Regions from separate parts of the Desulfovibrio sp. Huiquan2017 genome, predicted to be linked through region 3. Evidence: riboswitches for the same ligand, from Rfam matches in the RefSeq annotation. Region 3 holds a riboswitch; each other region holds the start of a gene.
The links. A riboswitch is a leader RNA that binds a small molecule or an ion and turns the genes downstream of it on or off. The one in region 3 is predicted to bind cobalamin.
Positions count from the first base shown of each region.

Region 1: another riboswitch for cobalamin. It lies ahead of J0909_RS07555 (5-methyltetrahydropteroyltriglutamate--homocysteine S-methyltransferase); the one in region 3 lies ahead of J0909_RS03565 (ribonucleoside triphosphate reductase).
Region 2: another riboswitch for cobalamin. It lies ahead of J0909_RS16020 (sirohydrochlorin cobaltochelatase); the one in region 3 lies ahead of J0909_RS03565 (ribonucleoside triphosphate reductase).
Region 4: another riboswitch for cobalamin. It lies ahead of metE (5-methyltetrahydropteroyltriglutamate--homocysteine S-methyltransferase); the one in region 3 lies ahead of J0909_RS03565 (ribonucleoside triphosphate reductase).

Region 1 is NZ_JAFMPN010000007.1:161,593-163,787, reverse strand. It holds gene J0909_RS07555 (5-methyltetrahydropteroyltriglutamate--homocysteine S-methyltransferase) at 1-726, opposite strand, end outside; cobalamin riboswitch at 934-1,094, opposite strand; gene J0909_RS07550 (hypothetical protein) at 1,220-1,417, opposite strand; gene hemC (hydroxymethylbilane synthase) at 1,607-2,195, opposite strand, start outside.
Region 2 is NZ_JAFMPN010000019.1:78,449-80,643, reverse strand. It holds gene J0909_RS16025 (chemotaxis protein CheA) at 1-685, shown strand, start outside; cobalamin riboswitch at 699-876, shown strand; gene J0909_RS16020 (sirohydrochlorin cobaltochelatase) at 999-1,973, shown strand; gene J0909_RS16015 (FecCD family ABC transporter permease) at 1,978-2,195, shown strand, end outside.
Region 3 is NZ_JAFMPN010000003.1:187,800-189,994, forward strand. It holds gene J0909_RS03560 (methylenetetrahydrofolate reductase) at 1-872, shown strand, start outside; cobalamin riboswitch at 937-1,113, shown strand; gene J0909_RS03565 (ribonucleoside triphosphate reductase) at 1,290-2,195, shown strand, end outside.
Region 4 is NZ_JAFMPN010000016.1:17,109-19,303, reverse strand. It holds gene J0909_RS14295 (heavy metal translocating P-type ATPase) at 1-477, opposite strand, end outside; cobalamin riboswitch at 1,050-1,235, shown strand; gene metE (5-methyltetrahydropteroyltriglutamate--homocysteine S-methyltransferase) at 1,353-2,195, shown strand, end outside.

The DNA.
Region 1 (2,195 bases), on a different contig from region 3:
CGGGCGTTCGGCTATGGCCGCGTTGAGGATGTCCACATATCGTTCGGCCAGCCCGTCGGGGTCTATGCCCCGTTCTCGCATGGCCGCCCGTTGTTCGACGGAGCAGAGGGCTCCCCAACTGGTATCGTCCAATTGCAGGTAGCGGCATCCCGCGTTGTAAAAGGCGGCCACGGCGTCGCGGTACGCCTGGACGATGCCCTCGGTGAAGGCGTTCTCCGTGGGGTAAAAGGCGGGCCGGGCGAACCGCTCGTCCCGGACGGCCAGCACGAAGTGAAGCATGGCCGGGGAGGGGATGGTCATCTTGGCCGTGTGGGTTCCGGCGCAATCCCGCAGGAAGGCGAAATGTTCCAGCATGGGGTGGGCGCCGAACCGGATTTCATCCACCAACTCCACGCTCTCCGCCCGGGTGTGGACGTCGTGGAAGGCGAACCCCGTGCTGGTCGTCTTTTTCCGCAGGCCGTCCAGCCCGGCGAAGAAGTCCAGATGCCACCAACTGCGGCGGAATTCGCCGTCCGTGACGGCCCGCAGGCCGCAGGCCTTTTGTTTCTCCACCAGGTCCCGGATGGCCGCGTCCTCCGCGGCGCGCAGGTCGTCTTCGGATATTTCCCCGGCCTGCAGGCGCAGACGGGCGGTCCTGACGGATTCCGGGCGCAGGAAACTGCCGACGTGGTCCGCCCGGAACGGGGGCAGATCGCGGGTCGTGGCGGATGCGAATGTTTTGGTCATGGTCTTTTCCTTTTTGTCTTGAGTTGTCGGACATGGACCCCGATTGCGTGCCGATCCTTGCGGACGGCGGCATGCCGGGGCGGCATCAGGGTAAGCCGCAAGACGGGAACGGGCTTCCGCGCGTCGGGGGCGGAAGCTGACGGATGGTTTTCATCGACTTTTTCGGGGACCGCCCATACACGGAGCCGCCCCTTCCGCCGACCTCGCGTCGGCTGTCGTGACAAGACGTCTCCTGACTCCCGGCCCGTGCGGGCCTCGCCTTCCCGCCTCGTGGGCAGTGGCTTCGGCCGGGCAATATCGGTTACAGTGGCGTGTCCGCAGCGGATTCTCACCGCTTTCCGTTTCTTGTCTTACTATATCTATATATATTGATATAGTGAAGCGCAAAGACTGTCAAGGGGGCCGTTCGTGCCTATTGACGGGCGTCATCCAAAAAATAAGGGCCGATCGGAATTTCCGGTCGGCCCTTATTCTTTGGATGAGTCGGTGCGCACTACGCATCCCCCAAGTCGGTGGAGACGGCTTGAACGATGTCGCCTCGAGTGTTGTATGTGCCCGTGGACTCGACCTTGACGAGTTCGCGGGCCACCTCGGGATTCTCCAGCACCTCGCGCTGGAGACGAACCTTGCGAATTGACTTGATCTGTTCGGACAGATTCGGGCCCTGGGTTTCCAAACCGGCAATTTCCATGATTCGTACCTCCTTCCATGGAGCATTGAACATATTTCTTGCCGCTTTTATCGGTGAATATTGGGAAACCTTTAGGGCTTTGAGCGGTCCGCGCGGCTGGCGCTCACCTAACAATTTTATCTTGTTGACTTTTTTCATATAAAGAAATGCAAATATTTATCGATGGTAGAATCGTCGTTGTCGCTTCGGCTACTTGGTTTCCCGGGCGTAGACCTCGTCGAGGATGGCCTTGCCGCCCGCTTCGAGCACCCGCCCGGCCAGGATCATGCCCAGGTCCCAGGCGTGGCGAACGTTGCCTTCGACCGTGCGACGGATGGGCGTGGAGCCGTCCACCTCCGCGACGTAGCCGGTCAGCTGGAGGGTCTCGCCTTCAATCTCGGACCAGGCCGCGATGGGCACCTGGCAGCCTCCGTCCAGCCCGGTCAGGAAGCCCCGTTCGGCCAGGACCTGATAGCGGGTGGGAGCGTGGTCCAGGAAGGCGAGCAGGCCGCGCACCTCATCATCGGCCGAGCGGAACTCGATGCCGAGCGCGCCTTGGGCCACGGCGGGCAGAAACTCCGGCGGCCCCAGGATTTCCTGCTTGGGCGCGGACATGCCCAGCCGCTTGAGCCCGGCGGTGGCCAGGACGATGGCGTCGTAATCGCCGTTCAACAGCTTGTTCAGCCGGGTGTCCAGATTGCCGCGCAGGGTTTCGATCTTGAGGTCCGGGCGCAGGGCGCAGAGCTGGGACTGGCGGCGCAGGCTCGAAGTGCCGACCACCGCGCCTTGGGGCAGCCCC
Region 2 (2,195 bases), on a different contig from region 3:
AGGGTTGGCCGATCCGGACAAGGAATACAAAACCGAGGAGATCCTCCAGTTCGTACTCCAGAGCGGCTTTTCCACCGCCGAAAAGATCACCGACGTGTCCGGGCGCGGCGTGGGCATGGACGCCGTGGTCAACGCCATCAAGGTCGCCCTGGACGGCGAGGTGTCCATCCAAAGCGAGCTGGGCAAGGGCGCGGCCTTCACCATTTCCATTCCGCTGGACCGCTCGGCCAACGAAGGCATCGTGGACGCCCTGGTCTGCAAGGTCGGCGGCGACACCTTCATCATGCCCAGCCGCGACGTGGTCGAGATTTACATGCCCCGGCGCAACGACGTGGTCGAACTGCCGGACGGCCGTGAAACCGTGGACGTGCGCGGCGAGATTCATTCCCTGCTCCGGTTGGCCGACCTCCTTGAGCTAACCCCGGAGATCGACAACATCGAGATGGCCCAAGCCATCGTGGTCCGAGTAGGCGACTACAAGGGCGCCATCCTGGTGGATGAGGTCCTCAGGCAGCAACAGGTGGTCATCACCGGCTTCACCGTCCCGGTCCAGGAAATCTTCAACATACCCATCCTGGGTTACGGTATGATGGGCGAATCCGACGCCCTGGTCATCGACGCCGAGGAGATGATCCAGCAGTTCCAGGAACGTATCACCAGGAACGCACGGTCGTCCTTGACATAAACGCCCTCCGGAGCATAGTTCACAATCTTCAGGTGTCCTCGGACTCAATAGGGAATCCCGTGCGAATCGGGAGCGGACCCGCCGCCGTGACGTTCTGCCGAACCATTTCCACACATGCCACTGGGGCTTGCCCCGGGAAGGCGGAAACGGGAGGGACCAGCCGGAAGACCTGCCTGGAGCGATCACATGGACTTGCCGCGGTGGTACGTGGGCTTGCCGCTGAGGTATAGAAGGGAAAATACGGATCCCCTTCCTCTAAATTCGAAGAGGAAGGGGATTTTCTTTCCCCACCCGCCCTTTATCGGAGAACATCATGACGTTCGTCAGAAACGCCGTCTTCCTGCTGCTCGCCCTGCTCCTGGCCGTCCCGGCCCAGGCCGGGCACCACGACGAAGGCCCGGCCAAACAGGCCGTGGTCCTGGCCGCCTTCGGCACTTCCTATCCCGAAGCGGTCAAATCCATCCTGAACATCAAGGCCAAAGTGGAACAGGCCAACCCCGGCGTGCCTGTGCGGCTGGCCTTCACCTCCAACATCATCCGCAAGATATGGCAGGAGCGCCAGAACGACGCGGCCTGGAAAAAGGCGCACGCCGACATCCCCGAGGAAGTCCTGTACGTCAAGCACCCCCTGGCGACCATCGCGGACCTCCAGAACGACGGCTACCGCGACATCACCGTGCAGTCCCTGCATGTCTTCGCGGGCGAGGAGTTCCACGACCTGATCACCCTGGTCGGCTCTCTCAGGTCCATTCGCACCCTGAAGCCGCGCCATGCGCCCTTTGTCCGGCTGGCTCTGGGCCGCCCGGCTCTGGGCATGCCCGGCGAGGCTCATCCCTATACAGAGGATCTGGCCACTGCGGCCAAGACCTTGAAAGCCGATGTGGACCGTGCCCGCAAGATGGACGCCGCCCTGGTCTACATGGGCCACGGCAACGACTACTTCTCCACCGGCATCTACTCGGAATTCCAGAAGGTCATGCGCGAAACCTACGACTACCCGATCTACATCGGCTGTGTCGAAGGGTTCCCCGCCTTCTCCGACATGGCCGTGGCGCTCAAGCATTCGGGCAAGAAGAACATCCTGCTCAAGCCGTTCATGATCGTGGCCGGCGACCATGCCTCCAACGACATGGCCGGCGACGAGGACGACTCGTGGAAGGTCCAGCTCACCAAGGCCGGATACAAGGTCACCCCGGACCTGACCGGCCTGGGCATGCTCGACGCCTGGGCCGAACTGTACGTGGCCCACGTCAAGGACGCCATGGCCCCGCGCCCGGGCGTGAAATAACCGTATGATCCACGCCGCCTCCCGCACTCCATTGCGCAATGGTCTGATCGTCGGGCTGCTCGCCGCCACGCTGGCCGGGCTGGCCCTGGCCGCCTGCGCCCTGGGGGTCATCCACATCCCGCCGAGCGAGGTCCTGCACGGCCTGGCAAGCGGATTGCGGGGGGCGGCGGACGCCCTGAACTCGACCACGGCGGGCATCCTCCTCGACGTCCGAGTGCCGCG
Region 3 (2,195 bases):
AAATCATCGATCGCATCCGGGACAACGGCCCCTTCCTTTCCCTTGAATTCTTCCCACCCAAGGAACGCGGCCAATGGCCCCGTTTCTTCGACCAGGTGGACCGACTGGCCGGGCTCGACCCGTTATTCGCTTCGGTCACCTACGGGGCGGGAGGCTCGTTCCGGGACAACACGCTGGAAATCGCGGCCGAGGTGCACGGGCGGTTCGGGCTGACGGTCATGTCGCATCTGACCTGCGTGGGCGCGGAAAAGCGGAGCGTGGCCGAGTACATCGACCGATTGCTGACAGCGGGCGTGGGCGATGTCCTGGCCCTGCGCGGAGACATGCCTGGCAACGATCCGACGGGAGCCTGGAAGGATTTCCGGCACGCCTCGGACTTGGTGGATTTCGTGCGCCGGGGATGGCCGGAGATGGGCGTGGCCGCGGCCTGCTACCCAGACGCCCACCCCGAGTCCCCGTCCATCGACGACGACCTGCGTTGGACCTGCCACAAGTTCAACACCGGTGCGGAATTCGGCGTGACCCAATTGTTCTTCGACGTGCGTCGATACCAGGACATGGTGCGGCGGCTCCGCTCCCGGGGCATCGACAATCCCGTGGTGCCGGGCATCCTGCCGGTCCTGGCCATGCAGTCCCTGGATCGCATCCTGTCGCTGTGCGGAGCAAACATTCCGCTCAAGCTCTACCTGGAAATCCGGGAGGCGTTCGACACCGGCGGAGACGAGGCCGTGCGGCGCAAGGGAGTGGAGATCGCCCGACGGCAAATCCACGAACTACTCGCCTTGGGAGCACCCGGCATCCACTTGTATTCACTCAATAATGCCGACGTATGCCTAGACATTCTCCGAGGCGTCCCGGAGCTGTGCGGCTGAGATGAATCGTCCATCACGGCGAATCCGCTCTTGCGCTTCGCCAATCCTTTGGCTAGTCTTACGCCGTTCCAGATGTCCTTCAGGTGGCCATGGGCCATAACAGGGAATCCGGTGCGAAGCCGGAGCGGTCCCGCCGCTGTGATCCCCGTAAGAATGTCCAGCCCAACATGCCACTGCCGCAAGGCGGGAAGGCGGGCCGGGCGGGGAAAGCCAGAAGACCTACCTGAAGCGTTTCCTGCCGAATGCGGTTCGCGGAACCCGCATGCGGACAAGAATGCGTATTACCCGACAACCGTCGTCAGGACTCGCGGTGCTGCCGCGAGATCCGTTCATCGGCGACAATGCAGGCGATTTTGTTGCGGCCGCACCTCGTGCGGCGCGCACCCTTCCGCGTCTCACGCCTGCAAGAGACATTCAATGCCCAGCAAAATCCTCAAGCGTGACGGATGCATCGAGACCTGGTCCACCAAACGGATCGGCAACGCCATTTTCAAGGCCCTCCAGGGCAGCGGCATCAAGGACCCGCTGCTCGCCGACCGGCTGGCCAGAAAAGTGGAAAAAAAGCTCACGGATGTGGACATCCCCGAGCAGGAACAGGTCCAGGACATGGTCCAGGAAGTCCTCATGGATGCCCGCCTGTTCAAAGTGGCCGAGCGGTACATCATCTACCGCGAAAAGCGGCGCGAACTGCGCTCCCAGGACGAAGCGTTCCTGGACATCGCCAAGGTAACCGACAGCTACCTGAACAACGTCGACTGGCGGGTCAACGAAAACTCGAACATGACCCATTCCTACCAGGGGCTGATCCTGCATATGGCGGGCGCGGTCCAGGCCCGGTACATGCTTGAAAAGTACCCCGAGGAAGTCCGTCTGGCCCACACCCACGGCTACTTCCACATCCACGACCTGTCCTTCGGTCTGGCCGGATACTGCTCCGGCTGGTCCCTGCGCGACCTGCTGCTCGAAGGATTCAACCTGCGCGATCGTTGCTCGTCCACCCCGGCCAAGCACTTCGACGCGGCCTGCGGACAGATAGTCAATTTCCTCGGCACCCTCCAAAATGAGTGGGCCGGGGCCCAGGCCTTCAACAACGTGGATACCTATCTGGCCCCGTTCATCCGCAACGACGGCCTGAGCTACCACGACGTCAAGCAGCAGCTCCAGAAGCTGCTGCACAACCTGAACGCCACCTCGCGCTGGGGTGGACAGTCGCCGTTCACCAACTTCACCCTGGACTTCCAACCGCCCGCGCACATCGCCAAGGAACCGATCATCATCGGCGGCGAGTTCAAGGACTCCACCTACGGCGAATACGCCGAGGAA
Region 4 (2,195 bases), on a different contig from region 3:
GGGCAGGGAGAATCCCACCGCGATCAGTCCCAGCGGGCTGAAGGCGGTCTGGGTCACGGAGAAGCCGAAAAGGAGCGAGCGCACGCCCACCACACCCATAACCGTGCTGATGACGGCGAATCGTCTGAACGCTCCCTTGACCGGATTGCAGCCGGTGCGGGTAGCCTGGCAGGCCCGGCATTCGCAGAGCGGGGAGGCGCAGTCCGGCACCCCGGCCATAGGCAGTTCGCGCAGGGCTGGGGTGATCCCCAGGACTTCGCGGAGGGCGTCCAAGATCCGGAGCGGCAGCGTTTCGTCGGGCGTGAACGAGACCACCAGGCTCGCGCACTTGAGGTTCGGCCTGACCGTCTCGATGAAATCGAGCCGGAGCAGGCTGTCCGTCATTTGCCGGGCCAGGTCCTGGTTGCGTCGTAGTCCGTTGATCCTGTAGCGGATACGGCCGGGGATGGCGTGGCGTATTTCGATTGTTTCGGTCATGGCTGTACCAGTGGGTTATGCGTAGCGTCTGAAATACACAAATCATGATTCTGATAACGAATATCTGCGCCGGGCTGTTGGAGACATTCTTTTCACAATTAACGGTTCCACTTATGAATCAGCCGTATCGAACCGCCGTGCCTTCTGCTTGATATTGAAAGTTACTATCAATGTCACGAAAAAATAGTGGATTGATCTCCGACTCGCCGCGCTCCGGGACAAGGGGGATGCGAGTGAGCCTTGAGCCGTGGTTGGCCTTGCCCCACAGCCGAACAGGGACCTGACGGGAATAGGGGCGAGCGAAAGGGAGGCCCTGGCGGCAACAGATTTTGTCGCACAGTGAGCGCGTGTTTTTCTTGGCGTTCATAATGAGGCTTCAATGTCCCGGGTACAGCTTGAAAGTCTGAAAAACCAGGCGGAAGGCTGTGTTCGAGTCGATGACAGGGGCGCCAAGGGGGGGAACGCGGTGTATCGGGTAGGTGCAATGCGAACGTCTTGTGGTTGACGGGCAAAAGATATGGGCAATCGGAGATCGTCCGTTCGTGTTTTCTCTGACGAGGCGGGAAAAGGTTTGCAAAGCCCGGCAAGAGTATATATCAAAATATCTTGATATATGGATTTGGCAAGAAACGGAAAGCGGTGAGAAGCCGCTGCGGACGCGCCGCTGTAACCGGCAATACCCGTTGATGACCACCGGATTCGGGAAGGGATTCAACATGATGGGGCCGGAAGCCAGAAGACGTCTTGCCGGAGCGCGAACGGACTCGCGAGCGGGCTGGTGTTGCAGAGCAAAGAGGACGGCATGATGTCGTTTCGGCTCATCGCCCGTTGCCGGGATGCGCTCCTTGTCTTTCACTCTCAACCATGGAGTAGACATGCACGCGCACGTTTTGGGTTTTCCCCGCATGGGGGCAAACAGGGAACTGAAATGGGCCCTGGAACAATTCTGGCGGGGCGAGATCGGGGAGACCGAACTGGTCGCCACCGCCGACGGGCTCAGGGATCGTCACTGGGCCATCCAGGCCGATGCCGGGCTCGACCTCGTCCCGGTCGGCGACTTTTCCCTGTACGACCACGTCCTCGACACTGTGGCCATGCTGGGCGCGGTCCCGCCGCGTTTCGGCTGGTCCGGAGGCGAAATCGATTTGACCACGTATTTCAACATGGCAAGGGGCAATGCCGAAAAGGGCATCCCGGCCATGGAAATGACCAAGTGGTTCGACACCAACTACCACTACATCGTCCCGGAGCTGGCCCCTGACACGACCTTTGCCAAGACCGGCTCAAGGCTGTTCGACGCCGTCGAGTCTGCCCGCAAACTGGGGCATTCCCCCAAACCGGTTCTGGTCGGCCCTATCACCTTCCTCATGCTGGCCAAGGAAACCGGCGGTTGCAACCGGTGGGCTCACCTCGACGGGCTGGTTGAGGCCTATTGCCGGATCATCGCCGAACTCGACGGGACCTGCACCTGGATTCAGTTGGACGAGCCGATCCTGTGCACCGATCTTTCGGAGGAGGCGAAGCGGGCGTTTGGCGCGGCCTACTCCCGCCTCAGGGCGGCCGCCGTCAGTTCGCGCCTGCTGCTAGCCACGTATTTTGGCACCCTGGGTGACAACCTCGATCTGGCCTTGTCCCTGCCGGTGAACGGGATGCACGTGGACCTGGTCCGGGGGCCCGGCCAACTCGGTGAGATCCTCGACAAGCTGCCGTCGCATCTG